One region of the Microbacterium marmarense genome, then DNA from elsewhere that is predicted to be linked to it. Evidence: predicted binding sites of a transcription regulator. Region 1 holds the regulator's gene; each other region holds the start of a gene.
The links. Region 1 encodes HrcA, which represses chaperone genes, less so after heat shock. Its sites were predicted from a motif close to TTNGCACTCGNNNNNNNCGAGTGCNAA; they were not measured.

Region 1 (4,835 bases):
TGTGAAAATCGTGGGTTCGCTCATCACTGCAGTCTACCGGCGGGTGGGACCATCGGAAGAGAAACGCTTCTCACCAGCGATCGAGCCGCGCGCTCAGCACCGCGAGCGCCGCCGGGCCCGCGGTTGAGGTGCGCAGCACAGTCTCGCCCAGTCGAACGAGGTCGGCGCCAGCGCCTATCAGCGCGGTGATCTCGTCGGGACTGATGCCGCCTTCCGGCCCGACCACCAGCAGCAGATCGCGAGGATCGTCCTTCACCTCGAACGTCGAGAGTCGCTGTGTGGCAGTGGGCTCGAGCAGAACGACTCGCGAAGACTGAGCACGGGCAACCAGCGCAGCAGTCGTCACCACATCAGAAACCTCGGGCACCCAAGCGCGATGGGCCTGCTTGGCTGCCTCGCGCACGATGCTCGCCCAGCGAGCCCGCCCCTTCGCCTTCTTTGCCGCGTCCCATCGAGATACGCTGCGAGCTGACTGCCACGGCACGATCGCGTCGATGCCGAGTTCAGTGGCTGCCTGCACCGCGAGTTCGTCTCGGTCGCCTTTGGCAAGCGCCTGCACAAGGATCACGCGAGGGTGGGGTTCTGCAAACTGCTGGCGTTCCTCGACCGCGATGCACACCTCTTTGGGCGCGACTGAAATCACGGTGCCGCGAAGCCAGCCGCCCCGACCATCGCCGACGGTCACTTCTTCGCCGGCGCGAACGCGCCGCACCGCAGCAGCGTGATGGGCCTCCGGTCCGGTGAGCGTGACAGTTTCGCCCACTCCAGCCGGCAGCGGATCATCAACCAAGAAGTGCAACGCCACGTCAGATCATCCTCGGAAGCGGTCGCGGAGCTTAGAGAAGACTCCCTGGTGGAACTCCGAGAGCTTGGGGCTTGGCGCGCGGGTGCGCTTGGCGAAGTCTTCGATGAGGGCGCGCTCTTTCGAGCCGATGCGCGTTGGCGTCACCACATGCACGCCGACTCGAAGGTCACCGCGGTTGGACCCGCGCAAGGGAGTGATTCCACGGCCCTTGATCGTGAGCACGTCTCCGGACTGCACGCCGGGACGGATCTCAAGGTCTACGGAGCCGTCGAGAGAGTCGATGGTGGTGTTGGTGCCCAAAATCGCGTCGCTCATTGACACCTCCAATGTCGCGAGCAGATCATCGCCGTCGCGTGAGAACACGTCGTCGTTGTTCACGGTGATCTCCAGGTACAGATCACCATTGGGCCCACCGGCTGGACCCACTTCGCCCGAGCCCGGCAACTGCAGTCGCAGACCGTTCTCGACGCCAGCAGGGATGTCGAGAGACACCGTGCGACGCGAGCGCACTCGACCTTGACCCTGACACGTGGCGCACGGATAAGGGATCGTGGTGCCGTATCCAGAACACACGTTGCACGGCTGGTTGGTGACCACGTTTCCCAGCAGGCTTCGCACCTGACGCTGCACGTGACCCGCTCCGTGGCAGATGTCACATGTCACCGGAGACGTACCGGGCTGGCAGCAGGAGCCCTCGCACGTCTCGCACAGCACTGCGGTATCGACTTCGATGTCTCGGTGAACACCGAAGACCACGTCAGCAAGATCGAGAGTCACCCGCACCAGTGCATCTTGACCACGCTCGCGTCTTGAGCGCGGGCGACCGCCCCGCGAACCACCTGCGCCGCCGAAGAACGTCTCGAAGATGTCGTTGAAACCCCCGAATCCTCCTGCGCCGCCGAAGCCTGCATTATCACCGCCCATGTCGTAGCGGGCACGCTGCTCATCGTTGCTCAGCACGTCGTAAGCGTGAGTCACAAGCTTGAAGCGCTCTGATGCGTCTTCGCCCGGATTGACATCAGGGTGCAGTTCCCGGGCAAGTCGGCGGTATGCCTTCTTGATCTCATCGAGGGATGCTTCTCGGGAAACCCCGAGGACTTCATAGTGGTCAGCCACTTTCGCCTTCCTGCCGCGCACGAGCGCGGGATCGTATTGCGAGCGCGCTTCAGCGGCTCGTGTCGTCTTCTTCGAGCATGCGCGTGAGGTAGCGGGCTACCGCTCTCACCGCCGCAAGGTTTGTGGGATAGTCCATTCGCGTGGGTCCGAGCAATCCGACACGCGCTCCCGCGCCGGTCGCGTCATAGTCGCTTGTCACAACGGATGCTTCGGCGAGTCCGAATGCTTCGTTCTCACGACCGATGCTGGCGGCGAGCCCGTGCTCATCGGCCACCATCTCCCCCATCAAGCGAACCAAAGTCACCTGCTGTTCGATTGCTTCCAAGAGCGGATAGATGCTGCCACGAAAGTCCGACTCTCGTTTTGCGAGGTTCGCGCTGCCTGCCAGCACCAGGCGATCTTGCCGGAATTCTTCGAGGTCTTCCGCTACGGCACGCGCGAGCACGCGGGTGGCGGCATCCCATGGCTTGGTGGGATCGTCGTGCAGCGCCAGGTGGGTTTCGATGCGATGGAGGCCGTCACGCACAGATCGACCGACCAGCAGCGTGCTGAGTTCAGCGCGCATGCGGCCAAGGTCCGTTTCATCGAACTCGTCTTGAACATTGCTGACCCGTTGCGATACGCGGCCTGTGTCGGTAACGACAATCACGAGCATCCGACCACTGCCCAATTGCACAAGTTCGACGTGAGACACATTCGCTCGCTCGAACGAGGGGTACTGCACGATCGCTACTTGGCCGGTGAGCTGTGTCAGGGCGCGCACGGTGCGGCTGAGTGCGTCATCGAGGTCTACCGGGCCCTCAAGAAACGAAGAGATCGCGGTGCGCTGGGCGGGAGTGAGCGGGCGAACCTCAGCAAGGTGATCCACGAACACGCGGTATCCCTTGTCAGTCGGGATGCGTCCCGACGAGGTGTGAGGGGCGACGATGAGCTCCTCATCTTCGAGGAGAGCCATATCGTTGCGAATCGTGGCCGCTGAGACGCCGAACGCATGACGGTCGACGATCGTCTTGCTCCCGACCGGCTCGCGCGTGTCGACGTAGTCCTGGACGATGGCGCGTAGCACTTCGAGCCCACGTTCGCTGACCATGACGTTCCTCCCCGCTGGCACTCCTCAACCGTGAGTGCCAATTCTAGACCGGCTCGACGCCTGACGCGTCAGCGTAGCCCGTGCGTGTGGCATTTTTCCTCGTGCGCACCTACGCTGACTGCGATGAGTGATCCGCAGAGTTCAACGACGAAGCTCCACCTGACCGCCGGAAACGTGCGTGGAACCGAATCCGGGGGCATTCGTCGCTTTCTCGGTATTCCGTACGCTCTGCCGCCTTTCGACGAGCGCCGGTTTCGGCTGCCCGAGCCGGTTCCCCCGTGGGAGGGAGAGCGGGATGCGACCCAATTCGGTGCGACTGCGCCGCAGTCACCGTATCCCGGCGCTATCGGCGAATTGCTCTCGTCTGTCGAGATTGCGGGCGACGACATTCTGACGGCGAACGTGTGGACGCCCGTCGAGGCGCACTCCTTGCCAGTGATGGTGTGGTTTCACGGCGGGGCTCTTGAAAGAGGAACGCCCGCGCTGAGCGCGTATGACGGCTCAGCTTTCGCACGCGATGGTGTCGTGTTCGTCTCAATTGCCTACCGGGTCGGCTCTGAAGGGTTCTCAGTGCTCGAGGGCGCCCCATGCAATCTCGGACTCGCAGACGCCGCCGCCGGGTTGCGTTGGGTTCACGACGAGATCACGCACTTCGGCGGAGACCCGAACCGCATCACGATTGTGGGAGAGTCCGCTGGCGGCGCGATCGTAGCGGCATTGCTCTCGCGCCCCGACACCGTCAAGTTGGTTGCAGGCGCAGCGATCGAAAGCGCCCCGCTGGTGGCCGATTCAATGGCGCGCGCCGGCCGCGTGACCCGAGCGTTGGCCAAGCGGCTGGGTCTTCCCGCGACCCGAGATGCGTTCGCGCAGATCACGCCGAGGATTCTTCTCGAAGAGAGAAGGCAGCAGTCCGCGGGCGGCTCCCCACTGGGCGGGGCACCTGGTTTCGCGCTGGCCATTGACCCTGATACCTTGCCGCTGTCACCCCATGAGGCGCTGGTGAACGTCGAGGTTCCCTTGCTGATCGGCACAAACACCGACGAGTATCGATTGTGGTTTCCGCCGGCAGCGCTCGCTGCCATCACAACCCTGAAGTTCCAGCTCGGTCGCCTGGCGCTGGGCATTTCGTCACGAGCAGTCAAGCTGTATCGGGCGGCATGGCCGCACGCGTCTACCGGAGAGCTCTTTGGGCAGATTGCCACCGACGTGCTTCTGCGCAAGGCCGCTGTCTCCGTTGCCGAAAAGCGCCGGGCGAACTCTTTCGTCTATGAGTTTGCGTGGCAGAGCCCGGTGCGAGAGCTCAAAGCGGCCCACGCGATCGAGATTGGCTTTGTCTTCGATCAGCTGAATGCCGCAGATTCGGTGCGCATGGCGGGCAGGCTTGCACCGCAGGCGCTTGCCGACCAAATGCACGCCGACTGGGTGCGTTTCATTCGCACAGGTGATCCCGGGTGGCCTGCCTATGGCGCACAACGCACGACCCAGCTGTACGACACGGCTACCACGGCTGTTGCCCTGCGCCGCGCCGACGCCCTCGATTCGCTGCCCGCACCGAAAGTGCGCTGAGCCTAGTCGGTGAGCCGGCGAACGACCGCGTCTGCCAGCAGCCGTCCCCGCAAGGTCAGTACGACGGTGCCGCTGAGTGCCGAGGCGCCATCGATGAGCCCATCAGCAATCAGCGAAGCGATATTCGTGCGAGATGCACTCTCGATCTCGTCGATCGGCAGTCCTTCGCGAATGCGACTTCGAAGCAGCACAGCCTCGAGAGTGCGCGCCTTTGCGTCGGGAATCTCTCGCCCTGCCGCTGGCGAATTCTGGTGCGCA
Region 2 (4,835 bases), on a different contig from region 1:
TGTCGTGAATGACACGGTCTTCGCACCTCGCGGTGCCAGCGAGGCTTGCACGCACATCGCCAGGCATGGCGTCAGACAGCAACACTGTTTGCCCGGAGTGCTCGAGGCTGCGAACCAGCTCGGTGAGCTCTGCCGATGCGGGCCACGAACGGGCAGCGACAACGAGTGCAGAATCAGGATCTTCGGCGCGCGCAACCAGCTCACGCAACACCTCGTCGCCGAGCAGATGTGCATCGTCGACGAGAAGAACGTCAGCTGGGGGGATCGTGCCAATGTTCGTGTCGGCGCGCAGCCGCATGCTTGATCGCCCCCGCGCGGCGAGCAGCGATCGCACGCGCCGCAACGCGACGGACTTGCCAGACCCGGCGTTGCCCGAGAGCACGCCGCGCACTGCCGTCTCTTCGTCGACGGCGGTCAGAGCCGCGATCGCTCGTTCGACAGAGGAAAAGCGCAAACTCGTCGAGAGCACCGCCGTCGGTGCCGCCGGTGCGATGGTGCTCATCGCAAAACCTCGCAGGTGATGGCGCGCACGTCACTCACCGCCGGTGGGAGCGGGGGTTGACTCTGGTGCGGCGGCGGTTGGTGTGGCCGACGGCGTGGGATCTGGCTCAGGTTCGGGGGTCGGAGCAGGTTCCGGATCGGGGCTGGGTGCCGGTGCGGGGGTGGTCGGTGCCGACGTAGGCGACGGAGCGGGCACCGGGTCGGGTGCTGACGTCGGTTCTGGAGCGGGTTCCGGTGCGGGTGTGGTTGGTGATGGCGCCGTGGTCGGTGACGGAGTCGGCGGTGCGGGCGCCGTGGTCGGTTGGGGAGCCGGGGCGGCAGTCGGTTGCGACGGCGTCGCGGGTGACGAGGTTGACGGAGACGATGTCGACGGCGACGAAGACGACGAGGATGACGATGGCGAAGTGCTCGAACCCGAAGACGCCGCCCCCGTGGGGGAGGGAGACGAGGACGACGACTTGGGAGAACTGGACTTCGCGGGGGCCGTGGGTTGAAGTTCTGGAATCTGAGCGCTGGAGTTCGTGGTGCGCGGGGTCACGCGCGACGTCGGCGTCGTGCTGGTGACCGGCGCGTCGTTCGACTGCGGAGTGCGGGCTCGCGGCGGCCGCGCTGGTGAATCGGCGCTGGTGTCTGATTTCGCCTCGGCGCTGTCTTCGCTGTCGGTGTCACTCGCATCGTCGCCCTCGAGCGACGCCGCACCGGCACTGCTGGCGAGCTGCAGGCCGAGCCACTGTGGCAGCGACTCGGTCGATGTGTTTTTGTCTGCCAGATCGGCGCTGCCGAGGCCGGTCGCGCTCACCACGACCATCGAGCTCGCAAGCAGCAGCGAACCCGCGGCAATACTCACTGTGGCAGGCAGCCGCCTGAGCCAGCCGTACCCGGCGGGCTCTGCGACAGCGGGCTCCGCGGTGGCGGATTCGCTCGCGCCGGCCGGCGCAGCATCCATTCCGGTTGATACGATCGCGCCCGACGAGATCAGCGCTACCTCTGCTGAGATCTCGGCGAGCGAGCGGTGCTCTGCCAATGCGCGGGCAGCGCCCAGGGCGACGATTGCTTTCGGGTCGGTGTCGATGGCGATGGGTCGGTCGAACTGCTCAGAGAGCATTTGTGCGATGCGTGGAATGCGCGAAGAGCCGCCCGTCAGCAGAACCGCGTCAAGGTCGTCGGCTGCGAGCTGTGCGGTTTCAAGCGCATTCGCAAGAGTGTCGGCGGTGCGAGAGATTCCCGCGTCGATCATGTCTTCGAACTCGGCGCGGGTGATGCGCACGGTCGACGGGGACTGCCCGACGAGCACTGGCACGGCGGCTTCAGAGTCGAACGAGAGTGCTTCTTTCGCCTCAATGCACTCTCGGCGCAACGCAGCTAGCCCGATGCGGGCATCGGCGTTGGTTGAGAGCTCAGCACTCGACAAAGCCGCCGCCGCGATCACATGGCGCAACACAAGGTCGTCAAAGTCGGCGCCGCCGAAATCTGAGATGCCGCCGGGCTCGCCCACCAGGCGAACTTTGCCGCTTGGCTCTTTGCGCAAGATCGCAAGGTCGAATGTTCCGCCGCCGAGGTCGTAGACGGCGATCGCACGGCCCGTGTCGAGGGGAGAGGTCGACTCATAGTGATGAGCCGCCGCTTCGGGCTCGCTGATGAGCAGAATGTCGGCGGTGATCTCGCGACCGAGAGCGGTCGCGACGAGCTCCGAGCGGTATTCTCCCCACGTCGCCGGCACTGTCACACAGATCGCGGTGGGGTGGCTTCCTTCTCGTTCGGCCACAGCGTCAACGACCCATGCGACCGTGCGGGCGTAGAGATCTTCGGGAGCGAATCGCTCGCCACCGGCGACGATCGGCACATCGTCGCCGATGCGCCGTTTGAACTCGCGGATCAGCCGTTCTGGCTGCACCAGGCCGCGTCGTTCGGCGGCTTCGCCAAAGAGCAACTCACTATCAGTGACAAAGATCGCACTGGGCGCGCTGTCAGAATTGCGGCCGAGCGGAAATGATCTCGTGCGAACTTCTTGATCACCCTTGCAAACGGGCGCAATCGAAGCTGCTGTCCTGCTGGTACCTACATCAACGCCGAGTAGATAACCTTTGTTGCTCATGGTCCTCTCCCCCAGAGATCGGACGTGGGACTCCCCCCAACGCCTTTTCTACCACTTCGTTGTGCGCTTGACCAGGGTGGTCGAGCTTCTGCACGGTAGGAGTGTGATATTCGCCCACTGATACATCTCGCAAGACATTGATGTCGGTGGGGGAGCCGACAGAGAGGGGCCAAGAGTTGGCACTCGCGTTGCAAGAGTGCCAACGGTTCCCTAGACTTACCGTTAGCACTCTCAGTGTGTGGGTGCTAACGACTCTTTAGTCTCAAGGAAAGAAGAGGTAGACCGTGTCGGTTTCCATTAAGCCGCTCGAAGACCGCATCGTCATCAAGCAGGTCGAGGCCGAGCAGACCACTTCCAGCGGTCTGGTCATCCCCGACACCGCCAAGGAGAAGCCCCAGGAGGGCGAGGTCATGGCAGTGGGCCCGGGCCGCATCGACGACAACGGCAACCGCGTCCCGATGGACGTAGCCGTTGGTGACCGTGTCATCTACAGCAAGTACGGTGGCACCGAGGTCAAGTTCGGCGGAGACGAGTTCATCGTTCTGTCGGCTCGCGACGTTCTCGCAGTCGTCGTTCGCTAACTTCTCGCCTCGCGAGATCAGAGGGTCGGATGCTTCGGCATCCGGCCCTTTTGCGTGCGCGTGGTGCGGGGATACTCGCCACAACGCGCCGGGCGGCCGGGGTGGCGAAGCGGCAGGGGTAGCGGAGCGGCCGGGGTGGCGGAGTGGCCGGGGTGGCGGAGCGGCCGGGGTGGCGGAGCGGGCGGGGTAGCGGAGCGGGCGGGGTGGCGAAGTGGTCGGGCTGGCGAAACGGCCGGGGGTTTTGCCGACGCGCCGCGCTGCGGCATCCAATTGCCCGGATTCGGGTAAACCCCCGGCCGGTTTGTGCGGCGGCGGGCTGGCGAACGCGAGGGGCCGGCACACGCGACGGGCCAGCGAAACGGCCGGGGTGAGACACGTCCGGGCTAACGAAACGGCGGGGGTAGCGACAGGTTCGGGGTAACAAGCGGGCGGGGAGGCGAAGCGGGCGGGCTGGCGAAGCGGCCGGGCTGGCGAAACGGCCGGGGGTTTTGCCGACGCGCCGTGTTGCGGCATCCAATTGCCCGGATTCGGGTAAACCCCCGGCCGTTCTGCGCGGCGGCGCGCCGGCGAAAGCGAGGGGCAGTGAAGCGGCAGGGGTGGCGAAGCGGTCGGCCAGCGAAACGTCCGTGGCGGCGAAGCGAAGGGGCAGCGAAGCGACCAGGCTGGCGAAACGGCCGGGAGTTTCGCCGACGCGCCGCGTTGCGGCATCCAATTGCCCGGATTCGGGCAAACCCCCGGCCGTCTTGTGCGGCGGCGTGCCGGCGAAGCGAGGGGCAGCGAAGCGACAGGGGTGGCGAAGCGGTCGGCCAGCGAAACGTCCCGGGTGGCGAAGCGGCAGGGGTGGCGGAGCGACCGGGGTGACGAAGTGGTCGGGGTAGCGGAGTGGCCGGGGTGGCGGAGCGGCCGGGGTGGCGAAGCGACCGGGGTGGCGAAACGGCCGGGGGTTTTGCCGACGCGCCGTGTTGCGGCATCCAATTGCCCGGATTCGGGTAAACCCCCGGCCGTTCTGTGCGGCGGCGCGCCGGCGAAAGCGAGGGGCAGCGAAGCGGCAGGGGTGGCGAAGCGGTCGGCCAGCGAAACGTCCCGGGTGGCGAAGCGGCCGGTGTGGTGAAACGGCAGGGGTAGCAAGCGACTGGGGCGGTGAAGCGACCGGGGTGGCGAAGCGGCAGGGCCCGCGAAGCGACCGGGGTGGCGAAACGGCCGGGGGTTTTGCCGACGCGCCGCGTTGCGGCATCCAATTGCCCGGATTCGGGTAAACCCCCGGCCGTTCTGTGCGGCGGCGCGCCGGCGAAAGCGAGGGGCAGCGAAGCGGCAGGGGTGGCGAAGCAGTCGGCCAGCGAAACGTCCGGGGTGGCGGAGCGACCGGGGTGGCGAAGCGGTAGGGGCAGCGAAGCGACCGTGGTGGCGAAACGGCCGGGGGTTTTGCCGACGCGCCGCGCTGCGGCATCCAATTGCCCGGATTCGGGTAAACCCCCGGCCGTTTTGTGCGGTGGCGGGCCATCCGGCCGGGGAGTGAAGCGGCATTGGGCCCGGCGGAGCAGCAACGGCGCATAGGCTGACCCAGTGACACCTGATCCCGCCCGCGAACGCAGCCTCGGCGGGCTGTACGGTGTCTCGGCCTACCTGCTGTGGGGGCTGCTGCCGCTCTACTTTCTGCT
Region 3 (4,835 bases), 320 kb from region 1:
TGAATTAAGGAAACGCTGTATCTATGGGGCTGTTCAACGTGCGAGTCGGCTGCGTACTCGCCGCAGCGTTGAAGTCGTGCCGCTCGGAATCAATAGCGCCGAGAGAACCGCGAGCACCGTGATCGCCGTGATAGCGCTGAACGCCGCCGCGTATACATCGCCATCCGGCTCGGACGACTGAATGGCTATCAGCGCCGCGATCATCGATGCGCCGACCGCACCTCCGAGTTGCCGAGCGACGACAGTCAGGCCCGTGGCCGCACCGACGTGCTGCTCATCGACGTGGTCGATCAGCACGTTCACGAGCCCGGCAGACGCCGCCGCGATACCCGCGCCGAGCAGAACGGTACCCAGCAGCAGGGTGATGAGTTCGCGCGGCGCGATAATCATCACGAGCGCACCGGCGGCGGCCGTGGCTGCTCCCAGAATGACGGGCGCGCGTGTGCCGATCCATCGACGCAGCACACCTGACAGCGGACCGACCACGAGCATGGCGATCGTCGCCGGCAACAGGAGCAATGCAGCGAGCGTCACTGACGCAGAGAGTCCTGCTTCGTCGCCAGAGGGCGCCTCGGCGAACGCCGGAATGAGAACGTAGATGCCGAGCAGGGCTGCGCCGAGCAAGAATGCGGTCAGTTGCGTGGCCCACACTCCGCGCAGACGCAGAGTGGGAGCGCCGAGGAGAGGATCGGGGCTCACGCGCTCGCGAAAGAACCAGTAGCAAAGCGCAACGGTCGCGATGAGAACAAGTGCGATGATCCACCACCACGGCGAGGGCCAGCGTGGTGCCTCGGTGAAGGCGAGAAGAACGGCGATCACGCCAACTGCAAGCGACAGTGCTGCTCGCAGCTCCACGTGGACGTTGCGGCGGCGGGGAATGTGGGGGAGAGCGGAAGCGAGAACAACCCAGCTCGCCACGACGATTGCAAACGGCACCCAGGCAGTGGCGCGGATGCCGATGTGATCGACCAGCAGCCCCGATACCAGCACGCCGAACCCGATCCCGGTGGCGAACATCGCGGTGACCAGACCTACAGCGCCCGCGCGGTTGTGTTCCGGTACGAGTCGTGGCACAGCGGCGATGGCCAGTGGAAACACGCCCCCGCCGACCCCAAGAATGGCGCGGCCGGCGATAAGCCACCCGAGGGTGGGCGCGATCGCCGTGATGAACAGGCCGAGTGCTACCAGCGGCAGTACCATCAGCAGCGTCCGTCGAGCGCCGTAGGCGTCTCCCATTCGCCCGATGACCGGTGTGGTGGCGACGGCGACAACCAATGTGATTGTGAGAGCCCAGGTGGCGTCCCCCGTGGTCACACCGAAAGCATCTGCCGTAATTCCAAGCACCGGGGCAGTCATCGCCTGCGGCAGAGTTGCCCCGAGCGTTGCGACGACGAGCCCTGTCATCGACACAACCCCGCGCGCCCCCAACCGTATGGGCACTCGGATCGCGCTGGTCGGTGTCGACATCACTTAACGGTAGCGAGCTAGCCCAACCGCATGCGTCCGCGTGTGAAAGGCCAGATCGGCGCTTCGTAGATCAGCTTCGCGGGGTCCTCGGGTGCGAGCGTGAACTGAGCTTCGCCAAATCGCCACATTCGGTTGAACAGAAACACGCCCAGCGTCACCGACTCGTCGGCGGCGAGCTGCCATGTGCCCACGCCCCACTGCACGGGTTGGCCTCTGCCTTCGATGATGAGCGTCGGGCGAATTCCGCCATAGAGCGCAAACCACGGCTTGTGCATCGTCAGTTCAATGCGGCGGGTGGCGCGGTCGGAGGTCATCCCCCCACGGTAGCTGGGGGAGCGTCGTGCGTCTGTTTCGGGCGGGGTTGGGGGCCGATGTTGTGACTACGGATTTCTGGCACTCGACTGCCGAGAGTGCTAATATTTGAGCAGTTGAGTCATGTGGGCTCAACTTTGAATCGGCGCTCGAGCGCATCGTTCGAGCGAAGAGAAAAGGAGATGACTATGGCAAACTACGACCCGTTCCGTGACCTCGACCGTATTGCGTCGACCCTTCTCGAGTCGCGCGGTGGACCGCGGCGCATGCCGATGGACCTCTACCGCGACGGCGACCACTATGTGCTCGCCGCGGATCTGCCCGGAATCGACCCCGGCTCGGTTGACATCGACGTCGACGGTCAATTGCTGACAATCCGCGCTGAACGGACTCTCGCATCGGGCGATGATGTGAAGTGGATCACTCGAGAGCGTGAGGCGGCGACTTTTGTACGCCAACTCAACCTCGGCCAAGGCGTCGACACCGAGCAGATCAGTGCGTCCTATGACAATGGGGTGCTGTCGGTGACGATCCCGGTCAGCGAGAAAGCCAAGCCGCGCCGCATCGCTGTCGCGACAGCAGATTCGGTCGCAGCCCTTCAGGCGCACGAGTCTGACGCGTCACAACCCGTCGAACAGTAGCGATCATGCGCCGCTGCGGGGCGGTCGAGTCGTCCGCCCCGCAACGGCGCCCTTTCCCATAGGCGGCTGTCGCCCTTGGTCGGATCCAGGGCAACGGCAACGTATCGGCAACGGAGCTCTCATGAATGAAGAAAGACTTGATGACCCCTTTTATGACGAAGTTGATGCGTTCGAGGAACAGCTCGGCGCGGAGTTGATCCGCAACGGAGTGATTGAGCGCTGGTGATCGCATGGGCTGCCCCGCTCGGCAATCGAGGTGAGATCGCCAAAGACATGCCTCTTGCGGCATCACCCCCCGCGTAGGCTCGCCGCAACGGCTCTTTCGGGCCGCCCCAACCAGCTTTGGCTCCAGGGTCGCCGCTGCCGACCAGAGGAGCCGCGATGGCATCCGTTGCACCAGCATCCACTCTCGGGCCAATCAGACAGACGTACGCGAGTGCGACCACGTTCCCCCCTGTGGCCCGTGCGTACACGAACATCTCGCAGGTCGCGAAAGAGACCGGTCTGCTCGCACGCACCCCGTGGTTTTACGGCACTGTCGCGACCGTGCTGGTTCTTGCCCTTGGCGGCGTCATCACCGGGTTCATTCTGCTCGGCGAAAGCTGGTTTCAGCTGCTGATGGCGGCCGCACTCGGCATCATCGTCACCCAGTTCGCCTTCCTCGGACACGAGGCAGCGCACAAGCAGATCCTCACCAGCGGCCGCGCCAATGACCGTCTCGCCCGTGTTCTCGCGGCAGGGTTCGTGGGCATGAGTTTGTCGTGGTGGGATGCCAAGCACAGCCGTCACCACGCCAACCCCAACCGGGTGGGCAAAGACCCCGACATCGAGGTCGACACGATCTCATTCCTCGAAGAGGACGCGGCTCAGTCACGCGGATTCGTTCGCCTGATCACTCGCAAGCAGGGCTGGTTGTTCTTTCCACTGTTGACGCTCGAGGGCATCAACCTGCACTACCTCGGTCTGAAGCACCTGTTCTTCACCAAGGGCAAGGTCAAAGGCCGTGCGCTTGAAATCACGTTGATTCTCACGCGCCTCGCGATCGTCATCGTGCCGGTTTTTCTGCTGCTGCCGCTCGGCATGGCCTTTGCGTTCATGGGCGTTCAGCTCGCGGTCTTCGGCGTCTACATGGGCGCGGCATTCGCACCGAACCACAAGGGAATGCCGATCATCGCGCCCGACGCTCGACTCGACTTCTTCAGCAAGCAGGTTCGCACCTCGCGCAATGTCAGCGGCGGATGGTGGGCCACCTGGCTCATGGGCGGCCTCAACTACCAGGTCGAGCACCACCTCTTTCCGAGCATGTCGCGCCTGCACCTCGCGAAGGCTCGCGAAATCGTACGTGAGCAGTGCGAAACACTCGACGTTCCGTATACCGAGACCACGCTCTGGCGTTCGTACGCGATCGTCATCGACTACCTCAACCGCGTCGGACTCGCAGCACGCGACCCCTTCGACTGCCCCATGGTTTCTGACATGCGTCGTGTCTAGCCACGACGCAAGTTCGACGACGCCCGCGGATCATTCTGCGGGCGTTTGTCGTTTGCACGCGCATGGTGTTGCGGCGGCCCCGCGCTTGGCCGATGGTCGTACTATGGAGCCATGACTTCACAGCCAGAGACCGTTGCCCTCAAGCCCGTTGACGACGAGAAGAACCTTCTCGCCCCCGCAGAATCCGCGGGTGGATGCTGCGGTGGAAGCGCCTGCGGCACCAACTAAGGCACGAAATACAGCTCTGCCCCCGCTGAGACAGCGGGGGCAGAGCTGTATTTGTCTGTGTCGACGTCGCTGCGTCAATGAGCAACTGGCGCAGCGTCGAGGTCGTCGGCAGGCTTGCGAATGAAGAACGCGCCGACGATGGTGAGCAGCGAGATGATCGCGCCGACGAGGTAGGCGGCGTGAATGCCCGCGGCTTCAGCGGTGACCGCGGCAGTGCCCGAGTGCGTCTGCATGGCGCTCACCGACGACATGATGCCGATCATCAACGCAATACCGGCTGCTCCGGCAACCTGTTGAGCGGTGCTGACGATGGCGCTGCCGTACGAATAGAACCTCGGTCGAACCGACGCGAGCGATGCGGTGAACAGTGGCGTGAATGAGAGGGCAAGGCCAACAGAAAGAAGCGTCTGCACCGCGACTACCACCCAGACGGCAGTGTTCTCGTCGTAGGTCGTACTCGCCCAGAGCATGCCGCTGGTGAGGATCGACCCGGGCACGATCAGCACGCGTGTGCCCCATCGGTCGTAGATGCGCCCAATGACCGGGCCGGCGAAGCCCATCGCCAATGCGCCGGGCAGAAGAATGAGGCCCGCATCAAGCGGCTCGAGCAGTAGAACTTGCTGTAGGTAAAGGGGTAGCAGGGTGATTGCACCGAAGAACACCATCGACATCAACATCATCTGGGCGATCGATAGC

Region 2: groES (co-chaperone GroES) is a predicted target of HrcA. The motif match lies at 2,773-2,799, and genes of this name have one in related genera.
Region 3: WDU96_RS09740 (Hsp20/alpha crystallin family protein) is a predicted target of HrcA. The motif match lies at 1,858-1,884, and genes of this name have one in related genera.

What each region holds. Positions count from the first base shown of each region.
Region 1 is NZ_JBBDGL010000002.1:371,595-376,429, forward strand. It holds gene WDU96_RS08165 (HIT domain-containing protein) at 1-24, opposite strand, end outside; gene WDU96_RS08170 (16S rRNA (uracil(1498)-N(3))-methyltransferase) at 71-805, opposite strand; gene dnaJ (molecular chaperone DnaJ) at 812-1,921, opposite strand; gene hrcA (heat-inducible transcriptional repressor HrcA) at 1,971-3,011, opposite strand; gene WDU96_RS08185 (carboxylesterase/lipase family protein) at 3,135-4,577, shown strand; gene hemW (radical SAM family heme chaperone HemW) at 4,580-4,835, opposite strand, start outside.
Region 2 is NZ_JBBDGL010000003.1:65,811-70,645, forward strand. It holds gene WDU96_RS10615 (LuxR C-terminal-related transcriptional regulator) at 1-502, opposite strand, end outside; gene WDU96_RS10620 (Hsp70 family protein) at 533-2,596, opposite strand; gene groES (co-chaperone GroES) at 2,881-3,177, shown strand; gene rarD (EamA family transporter RarD) at 4,741-4,835, shown strand, end outside.
Region 3 is NZ_JBBDGL010000002.1:691,021-695,855, reverse strand. It holds gene WDU96_RS09750 (MFS transporter) at 34-1,467, opposite strand; gene WDU96_RS09745 (hypothetical protein) at 1,485-1,781, opposite strand; gene WDU96_RS09740 (Hsp20/alpha crystallin family protein) at 1,968-2,420, shown strand; gene WDU96_RS09735 (fatty acid desaturase family protein) at 2,802-3,911, shown strand; gene WDU96_RS09730 (MDR family MFS transporter) at 4,214-4,835, opposite strand, start outside.